Regions from separate parts of the Pseudomonas sp. GM102 genome, predicted to be linked through region 2. Evidence: riboswitches for the same ligand, from Rfam matches in the RefSeq annotation. Region 2 holds a riboswitch; the other holds the start of a gene.
What was found. Region 2 has a riboswitch for cobalamin ahead of cobW (cobalamin biosynthesis protein CobW). Riboswitches for the same ligand answer to the same signal wherever they lie in the genome.
Positions count from the first base shown of each region.

Region 1: it holds a riboswitch for cobalamin, as region 2 does, so the genes downstream of both, cobO (cob(I)yrinic acid a,c-diamide adenosyltransferase) here and cobW (cobalamin biosynthesis protein CobW) in region 2, are expected to answer to the same signal.

Region 1 covers NZ_AKJB01000049.1:79,946-84,933, forward strand. The annotation lists gene bluB (5,6-dimethylbenzimidazole synthase) at 1-59, opposite strand, end outside; gene PMI18_RS18680 (cobyrinate a,c-diamide synthase) at 56-1,438, opposite strand; gene cobO (cob(I)yrinic acid a,c-diamide adenosyltransferase) at 1,435-2,046, opposite strand; cobalamin riboswitch at 2,128-2,361, opposite strand; gene PMI18_RS18670 (hypothetical protein) at 2,516-3,112, shown strand; gene PMI18_RS18665 (PQQ-dependent sugar dehydrogenase) at 3,181-4,494, shown strand; gene PMI18_RS18660 (C40 family peptidase) at 4,666-4,988, opposite strand, start outside.
Region 2 covers NZ_AKJB01000046.1:108,732-113,719, forward strand. The annotation lists gene cobM (precorrin-4 C(11)-methyltransferase) at 1-236, opposite strand, end outside; gene PMI18_RS20430 (cobalamin biosynthesis protein) at 319-732, opposite strand; gene PMI18_RS20425 (CbtA family protein) at 729-1,436, opposite strand; gene PMI18_RS20420 (CbtB domain-containing protein) at 1,448-1,654, opposite strand; cobalamin riboswitch at 1,776-2,003, opposite strand; cobalamin riboswitch at 2,265-2,478, shown strand; gene cobW (cobalamin biosynthesis protein CobW) at 2,580-3,641, shown strand; gene cobN (cobaltochelatase subunit CobN) at 3,645-4,988, shown strand, end outside.

The sequences.
Region 1 (4,988 bases), on a different contig from region 2:
TCGGCGATGGCTCGGTAGACGGATGCGCGTTCGACCTCACTGAATGCGTTGTCGGTCATGGCCTCTTCGCGGGCAAGCCCGCTCCCACATTTGAATTGCATTCCCCTGTGGGATCGGGCTTGCTCGCGAAGGCGTCCTCAAGATCAGGCAAAAATAGCGCAGCAATCGCCGATGGATTGGACGGGAAATAAAAGTGCACATAAGAAGCCGTCATCCGCCCCTCACGATAAACCGCCTCCGCCCCTCGCCCGCCATTGGGGCTCAAACCTCGAGCAATCGGCTCAAGATCAGTGCTGGTCAACGAGTGGTGATAGGTGTGCCCACGCAGCAAACCTTCCGGCAATTCGACCGCCTGCAAGGCCAACGCGGCAAGACGCTTTTGCATCACCGCATCACCGGCCAGCAAGCCAACCAGTTCAGCGCGAGTGCCCTCGACATCGGTCAAGGAATCCAGCAGATACAGCATGCCGCCACACTCGGCCAGCAACGGTTTGCCCGCCGCGTGGTGAGCGCGGATCGCGGTCAGCATCGACGTGTTTTGCGACAACGCCACATGGTGCAATTCGGGGTAACCGCCCGGCAGATAGAGGCTGTCTGCCTCAGGTAATTCGCTATCGCGGATCGGCGAAAAGAAAGTCAATTCGGCGCCCATGGCACGCAGCAGATCCAGGCTCGCGCCGTAGGTAAACGCGAAAGCTTCGTCCCGGGCCACGGCAATCCGAACACCGGCCAGCAACGGTTCGGCTGCGATCATTTCAGGCGCGGCGAATTCCACGGCTGGCGGCAGCGCCACGTCGCAACTGCTGGCTAATGAGTCGGCCGCCGCATCGAGACGCAGGTCGAGATCATTCAATTCACTGGCCTGAACCAGACCGAGATGCCGACTCGGCAATTCGATCCCGGTCTCCCGGGACAACGCACCGTACCAGCGCAAGCCTTCAGTCAGGCTGCCTTCGAGCAATTGCGCATGCCGCACGGTGCCGACCCGGTTGGCCAGCACTCCAGCAAACGGTAAATCCGGCTGATAACGCGCAAGGCCCAGGGCCAGCGCGCCAAACGTCTGCGCCATCGCGGTGCCGTCGATCACGCCTAGCACTGGCACACCAAAGTGCCGCGCCAGGTCGGCGCTGGACGGCGTACCGTCGAACAGCCCCATGACGCCTTCGATGAGGATCAGATCGGCTTCGCCAGCGGCCTCCCACAACAGACGCCGACTTTCTTGCTCGCCGACCATCCACATGTCGAGTTGATAGACCGGTGCACCGCTGGCGCGCTCGAGAATCATCGGATCGAGAAAGTCCGGGCCACATTTGAACACGCGAACCTTGCGCCCCTGATTGCGATGCAAACGGGCGAGCGCGGCAGTGACGGTGGTCTTGCCCTGACCGGAGGCCGGCGCAGCGATCAGTACCGCCGGGCAATGACGTGGTTGACTCACAACTCGACGCCTTTTTGCGCTTTGATTCCGGCCTGGAAGGCGTGCTTGATCATGCCCATTTCAGTGACAGTGTCGGCCAGCTCGATCATCTCTGGTTTGGCACCACGACCGGTGACCACCACGTGCTGCATCGGCGGACGGGCCTGCAAGTCGCTGAGAACCTGATCGAGATCGAGGTAGCCGTGCTTGAGGGCGATGTTCAATTCATCTAACACCACGAGGCCAATGGCCGGATCACGCAGCAATTCGCGGGACACCGCCCAGGCGGCTTCGGCGGCGGCGATGTCGCGCTGGCGGTCCTGGGTTTCCCAAGTGAAGCCCTCGCCCATCACATGAAAACGCACCTGCTCCGGGAAGCGCCGGAAGAACAGCTCCTCGCCGGTACTGGTGCGCCCCTTGATGAACTGCACCACGCCGCATTGCATGCCGTGGCCCATGGACCGCGCAAGCATGCCGAACGCCGAGCTGCTTTTGCCTTTGCCGTTGCCAGTCAGCACCAGCAACAGGCCGCATTCATTCGGGGAGTTGGCGATGCGTTCGTCGATCACCGCTTTTTTGCGCAGCATGCGCGCCAGATGGCGTTCGTCACGATCGGGGGTATCAGTCATGGGGGAGCTCTCCGTTGAGGCTGGATAACGGCGGGCAGGCACAAGAATAGACGGCAAGAAGCCTGGCATCGCCCACCGTGATGCCGTTGGATGAATCAGGCCGGTCTCCGGGCTCATGAGCAGCTTGCGCCTGACTGCGCGCCTTCCCATGCCATTAGTCGACACAGTGGCTCAAGGCGCAGTTTTCACTCATTTACCGTTGCGGGGGCAGCGCCGGGATCGTGACGCTTCGTCGCTTGACGATAGTCACTCACCGGCTTCCCTGTTTCACTCTGTCGGCCACCGCCACAGAGCACCTGAAACAAGCCGCGAAGGTTAGAGGGTTGGGGGTGGAGCGTCAATTGAAGACAAAGCGCGGGCGAGCGATATACTGCCGCCGATCAAATTTCTGACACCCAACTTGCACCACACTGTCAGCAGTGATATCAAAGCGCCACAACCCAACATCACAATTACAAGGGTGAGCAACATGCAAGGCATGATCATCAGCAATCCGAAGCTGGAATTCCTGCGACCGGTGCTGGAACGCTGGTTTGACTGTATCGACCGCTACAACGCTGTACGCGGCGATAACGACACACCTTATTGGTACGACGAAAAAGCCAACCTCGGCCTGCTCTCCGCCGCGGCCTGGATGGCAGAAATGGTCACCTTGCAACAAACACCTACGCGCAAGCAGAACGAAGAAGGCGAACGCAACGGCCGCGCCGATCTGTTTATCGCCACTCCCGAAGCCACCGCCGAACAACGCGCCTACCTTCAAGCCACTCAACGCTGGCCGCGGGTCAACAGCCTGAACCTGACTCAGGCGCTGCAGGACATCACCAGCGAGGCCAAGAGGATCAGCTACGCCAGCGACCTGAAACTTGGTTGCCTGTTCGTTGCGCCGCAAAAAGCTCAGCAGAGCGCTACACCGGAAGAACTCCAGGACATGCTCGACGACCTGCAAAAGGAACCCAGCTGCGCCGTGGCCTGGTATTTCCCGTACGCCTATCGCAAGTTGCGCAATGAAGCAGGCAACTACCATCCAGGGATCGCCGTATTGTTCAAGGAAGCCCGCGGCTGACGGGTTGAACCATCGAACGTCTACGCTTCTCTATGATTACGTCAATGCATTCATAGGGAAGATCAGTAATGCGCAAACCCCAGCTCGTTTTCATCATCGCGCTCGCCGGAGGGCTCGCCGCCTGTGGTGAAACCTCCAGCCTGCAAGTCTCGGACGGCACAGGCCCCTCGCCCAAGCTGCCAGAACCGAATAAAACCCTGATCCCGACGGTGAACATCGCCCCGGCAATCGGCTGGCCTGAAGGTAAGAAACCCGTCGCCGCGGCAGGGACTCAAGTGGCGGCGTTTGCCGAGGGCCTCGATCATCCGCGCTGGCTCTACGTATTACCAAACGGCGATGTGCTGGTGGCCGAAACCAACGCGCCGACCAAACCCGATGATGGCCAAGGCATTCGCGGCTGGGTCATGGGCAAAGTCATGGGCCGCGCCGGTGCCGGCGTCCCCAGCCCGAACCGCATCACCCTGCTGCGGGACAAGGACCACGACGGCGTCGCCGAAACCCGCACGGTATTCCTGGAAAACCTCAATTCGCCTTTCGGCATGACCCTGGTCGGCAATGACCTGTACGTCGCCGACACTGATCGCCTGCTGCGTTTCCACTATGAAAACGGTGAGACGGCGATCAAGTCGCAGCCGATCAAGGTGGTCGACCTGCCGGGCGGCACGCTGAATCATCACTGGACCAAAAACGTCATCGCCAGCAAGGATGGCAGCAAGCTGTACGTCACCGTGGGCTCGAATAGCAACGTCGGTGAAAACGGCATGGATCAGGAGGAAGGCCGCGCGGCGATCTGGGAAGTGGATCGCGCCACCGGCAATCATCGGATCTTCGCCTCGGGAATTCGCAATCCAAACGGCCTGGCCTGGGAACCGCAGAGCGGCGCACTGTGGACTGCCGTCAACGAGCGTGACGAAATCGGCAGCGACCTCGTGCCGGACTACATCACGTCCGTGAAGGACGGCGGGTTCTACGGCTGGCCTTACAGCTATTACGGCCAACACGTCGACATTCGCGTCGAACCGCAAAAACCCGATCTGGTGGCCAAGGCCATTGCCCCAGACTACGCGGTGGGGCCACATACCGCGTCACTGGGCCTGACATTTGCCGAAGGCAGCAAACTGCCCGCGCCGTTCACTCAAGGTGCATTCATCGGCCAGCATGGCTCGTGGAACCGCAAGCCACACAGTGGCTACAAAGTGATTTTCGTGCCGTTCAACGCCGGCAAACCGACCGGGCAACCGGTGGATGTGCTCACTGGCTTCCTCACTGATGACGAAAAAGCCATGGGCCGGCCGGTGGGTGTTGTGATCGATCAGCAAGGAGGCTTGCTGGTGGCGGATGATGTGGGGAACAAGGTGTGGCGCGTGTCCGCGGCTAAGTAATCAGCTCTGACCGTAGGAGCGAGGCTTGCCCGCGAAAGCGGTGTGTCAGTCGATATCAATGTTGACTGTGCTGCCGCCTTCGCGGGCAAGCCTCGCTCCTACGGTTTATTGCACAGCGTCAACCTATCGCCCAGCACGAGTCATCCGTCAAGCAAGCGATGACAACTTCCGCTACGGATTATGTGCCAGGTGCTCAGGTTGCAAGACGCGCTTGGCGCTCAGGTAGGCTTTCTGCCAGTAAGCCTTGGACAAGCTGTCCAGCTTGACCGTGCCGCCTGTGGCTGGCGCGTGGACAAAGCGGCCTTCGCCGACGTAGATCCCGGCGTGGCTGACTTGGGAACCGCCATTGGTGGCGAAGAAAATCAGGTCACCGGTTTGCAGGCCTTCCTTGCCGACACTAGGGGCCTGCATGCCGATCATTTCGCGGGTGGAGCGCGGCAAGGAAATGCCGGCGACATCGCGATAGACGTAACCGATCAGACCGCTGCAATCGA
Region 2 (4,988 bases):
TGCACCCGGGCCACGTCCTGGCCGTTGGCATGGGCGCTCTTGATCAGCTCGATGATCTGTTCCAGGTGCAATTCGGCGCTGTTGACTACCTGTTCGGCGCAGTGGCCGTCCAGTACAGCGGCCGGGACCAGGGAGCCGGCATAGATAATGACCGGGCAGCTACGAATCAGCCGTTGGCCTTTGACGGTGATCAGTTCCGGGTCGCCGGGGCCTGCGCCAATGAAGTAGACGGTCATCGTCGTTTCCTGTCAGAAAAAGGGTATGGGCACGCTTCAGATGAAGATTGCTCATGATCGAAGGCGGGGATTATCGGGGATTTTACGCGGCGCTGGCCAATGCCAGGGTGGCCTGGGCGTATTTTTGTCGTGGAATCAGCAACTTTGCCGGTGCCTGAGCCAATTGTTCGGCCAGTGCCAACGCGGCACTTTCCGCTACGCCGTAACAGCCTGTGCGTTCGAACGCGATGTCCGAGTGGTGGCTGAGTTGCGGTTCATAACCGGCCAACTGTTCGCTGCTGAAATACATCAACGGCAAGGCCAGCTGTTCGGCCAGTTCGATCAGGGCGGGTTCTTCGCGCTTCAGGTCGATACTGGCCAAGGCCTTGATCTCACGAAGCTCGATTTGATGGGCCTGTAACGCCTGATCAAGCAGCGCCCGCAGCGTGCTGACGGGGCAGCCGCGTTGGCAGCCCAGGCCGACCACCAGGGTCGGCGCTGCGCTGACGTCAGTCATGCGCAGTATTGGCCATCGCTTTTGCGGCGGAACAACCAGGCGCTGATCAGGCCCAGGGCCAGCCAGAACGCCATGTTGGTCAGCTGCGAAGCGATTTTGAACTGCGCTTCCAGGGCTTCTGGAGCCAGCATGGAGTGCACTTCCGGTTGTGGCGCGCCAATCACATGAGGCACGGCCAGAATCGCCACGCCGAGGATCTTCATCAGCCAGTGGCGGCTGAACACGATCAGCGCGATGCCGACAGCGGTGGAGGCGGCAGTACCAATCCACCAGATCTGCCGTTGCGCCAGATCCGCCGCGGCAGTGCCCGGCAGTTCAGGTGGCAGGCCGAGGGTTGGCGCCAGCACGAACGTCGCGTAACCGGCCAGACCCCAGAGCAGGCCCTGAGAGGTACGGCGTGGAGCGCGCAAGGTGTAGAGGCCTGCGAGCATCAGGGCGAAACCGACCGCTACCACCAGATTGCCGCCGGTGGTTGACAGCACGCGCTGCCAGCCATCTTCCGGCTCCCAGGCTTCGGCATCGTGGGTATGAGCGGTGACAGCGCCCGCGGCGTGCTCGTGAATTTCGACAGTGGCAGGCTCGGATTTTTCGTAGGTCTCGGCCTGCAAAATCAGCGGGGCCACCCAGAAGCTTTGCAGCAGGGTCAGCAGCAGGGCGGCCAGCAGCCCGGTGAAACCTGCGGTTTGCGCAATACGCTTGATCATGTCAGCAGGTCTCAATGGCACGGGAATGCGGCGCTGTGACGGGTATCGTGCGCGGCGTTGTGTACCGCTTCGATGTGCGAGAAACCGGCGAAATACACAAGGCTGGCGCCAAGGATCGACGCACAAAAAGCGGCGGTCAGGCGTTGGCTCAGGGTTGAAGTGGTGCTGATCGTGCTCTTTTTATCGGTGTTGCTGCCGGTGCTGCTGATGATCGACATGGCGCTTCCCTCTGGTCTGTCAGCGGGTGAATAGAGCGCATGAAAACCTCCGCACGTCGGAGCACGCAGAGATTTCGAACAGCGCCCGCCCACCGCGGGTTTGTTATTCAGTGAACGTAAGAGTCACTTTGTGTTGCGGGCCGGTCTCCGGGCTCGCGAGGGGCAGGGCTTGCGCCCAAACCTGCAAGCATCACCTTCCCATGCCGTATGACGGGCACAGTGGCTCTGACGCTTCACTCGCTTACCGTTGCGGGGGCAGCACCGGACTGACATGGCTTTAGAGTAAAGCACATGATTCACCGGTTTCCCGTTTCACCCTGTGAAGGGCACCCGTAACAAGGCGTGTAGGAGAGCATGGGCGGGGGTTGGGCGTCAATTGGCATGGGTTCTCGTTTGAGTTGATCGTTCCCACTCTGCGTGGGAATGCAGCCCGGGACGCTCCGCGTCCCTTTCACAGCCGAACGCGGAGCGTCCGTTGAGGCATTCCCACGCAGAGCGTGGGAACGATCATCATCGACACTATTCCTGTAGGAGCGAGGCTTGCCCGCGAAGGCGTCCTGTGAGTCACCACAGATCTCTGCACGGACATTGACCCGCCCCCACACGATGCGTAGCCTTGCGCTTTCGAGGTTCTTCGGCATTTGCCGAAGCTAAGAAGGGAACGCGGTTGATGCCGCGGCTGCCCCCGCAACTGTGAACGGTGATGTTCGCTGCCACGCCACTGCAAACCCAGGTCCATCAGGTTCGCGGGAAGGCGCAGCAAACGCCAGTCGAACGATTGGCACACCGTCAGCCAGGAGACCTGCCTCGATACAGATTCTCACTACAACCGGGCGGGGTGATCCGGTGGCGGAACTCTTGCGCGCGTGCACTTGCCGCAGCGATTGTCGTCCCGTATGCCCGCCACCTTGCCAAAGGGCATCCGATGAAAACACTGGCCAAACTCCCCGTCACCATCGTTACCGGCTTCCTCGGCTCGGGCAAAACCACCTTGCTGCGCCACATGCTCGACAACGCCCAGGGCCGTCGTATCGCGGTGATCGTCAACGAGTTCGGCGAGCTGGGCATCGACGGCGAAATCCTCAAGCAGTGCTCCATCGGCTGCACCGAAGAAGAAGCCAATGGTCGCGTCTACGAACTGGCCAACGGCTGCCTATGCTGCACGGTTCAGGAAGAATTCTTCCCGGTGATGCGCGAACTGGTCGCGCGTCGCGGCGACCTCGACCACATCCTCATCGAAACGTCGGGCCTGGCCCTGCCAAAACCTTTGGTTCAAGCCTTCCAATGGCCGGAAATCCGCAGCGCCTGCACGGTTGACGCGGTGATCACCGTGGTCGACAGCCCGGCCGTCGCTGCTGGCACCTTCGCTGCGTTCCCGGATCAGGTCGATGCCCAGCGCAAACTCGACCCGAACCTGGACCACGAATCGCCGCTGCACGAGCTGTTCGCCGACCAACTGGCCAGCGCCGACCTGGTGATCCTCAACAAGGCTGACCTGATCAGCGCTGAAGACCTGGCCCGTGTGCGCCTGGAAGTCGCCGAAGAACTGCCGCCAGCGGTGAAAGTCATCGAAGCCAGCAGCGGTCGTCTGCCACTGGACGTGCTGATCGGCCTCGGCGCCGGTTCTGAAGAACACATCGACAGCCGCCATAGCCATCACGATCATCACCATGAAGGCGAGGACGACCACGACCACGACGCGTTCGATTCCATCTCGATCGAGCTGCCACAAGCCGACGAAAGCCTGCTGATGGACGCGCTGACTCAATTGGTGGTCCAGCACGGCATCCTTCGAGTCAAAGGTTTTGCGGCGGTGCCGAACAAGCCGATGCGCCTGCTGATCCAGGGCGTGGGCACGCGTTTCGACAAGCACTTCGACCGTCAGTGGGGCGCTGAAGAAGCGCGCACCACCCGTCTGGTGTTGATCGGTCAGGATCTGGATGCCGCTGCGCTCGAAGCGCAATTGCGCGCTGCGCTCAGCGTTTAAACCATGCACCTGCTCAGGACCCAGCCCGGCGGTTTCGTGTCGGATGACAACATTGCCGACCTTGGACAAACTCCCGCCGAGCTGGTGATCCTGTGCAGCGGCGATTCCAGCCTGGCGTTGCTTGCCGAAGCGGCGCAGCAGGTGCCCGACGATTACCCGAGCGTACGCCTGGCCAACCCGATGCAGGTGCAGAATCACGCCTCGGTCGATCTCTACGTCGACGAAGTGCTGCGCCACGCCAAGGTGATTCTGATCTCGCTGCACGGCGGCATCGCCTATTGGCGTTACGGCATCGAGCGTCTGGTGGAATTGTCCGAGCGCGGCGTGCAGCTGATTCTGGTGCCGGGGGATGATCGCCCGGACCCGGAGCTCAGTGACCTGAGCACCGTAACCGCGCAAGACCGCGACCGGCTCTGGCACTTCCTGCGTCAGGGCGGCATGGCCAACGCACTCGACCTGTTTCGCTGCCTCGCCAATCGCTGGCTGGATCGCGACTACTCATGGTCCGAGCCGCAAACCCTGCCACGCACCGCGATTTACCACCCGCACAAAAGCCCCGCTGAATTGAGCGATTGGCAAGCCGACTGGCAAGCTGATCAGCCGGTGGCGGCGGTGCTGTTTTACCGCTCGCATTTGCAGGCGGCGAATACCGGTTTCATCGATATTTTCTGCCAGCGTTTGCAAGCGGCGGGGTTGAACCCGTTGCCGATCGCGCTGGCCAGTTTGAAAGAGCCCGGCTGCCTGACGGTGGTCGAGGATTTGCTGGATGAAGTCGAGGCGGGGGTGATTCTCAACACCACCGGTTTCGCCCAATCCAGCCCCGAAGCGCCGCATCTTCGACCGTTTCGCCGCAATATTCCGGTGATCCAGGCGATCTGTGCCCAGGACAATGAACCCGGTTGGCGTGCCAGCGAACAAGGCCTCGGTCCCCGCGACCTGGCGATGCACATCGCACTGCCGGAGCTGGACGGGCGGATCATCAGTCGGCCGATCAGTTTCAAGGATCTGGCCTGGCGCAGCGAGCGCAGTCAGTCCGACGTAGTCTGCTACCGGCCGCAACCTGAGCGCATGGATTTTGTTGCAGAACTGGCGCGGCGCTGGATCGATCTGGCGCGAGTGCCCAACGGCGAAAAACGCATCGCCCTGATCCTCGCCAACTACCCGACTCGCGATGGGCGCATCGGCAACGGCGTTGGCCTTGATACTCCGGCTGCGGCATTGAACATCCTCCGTGCCCTGCACGCCGAAGGTTATCCGCTGCCGGCCGAGTTGCCGGACAGCGGCACCGCGCTGATCCAGCAATTGCTCGGCGGCGTCAGCAATGACCTCGACACCCTCGACCAGCGT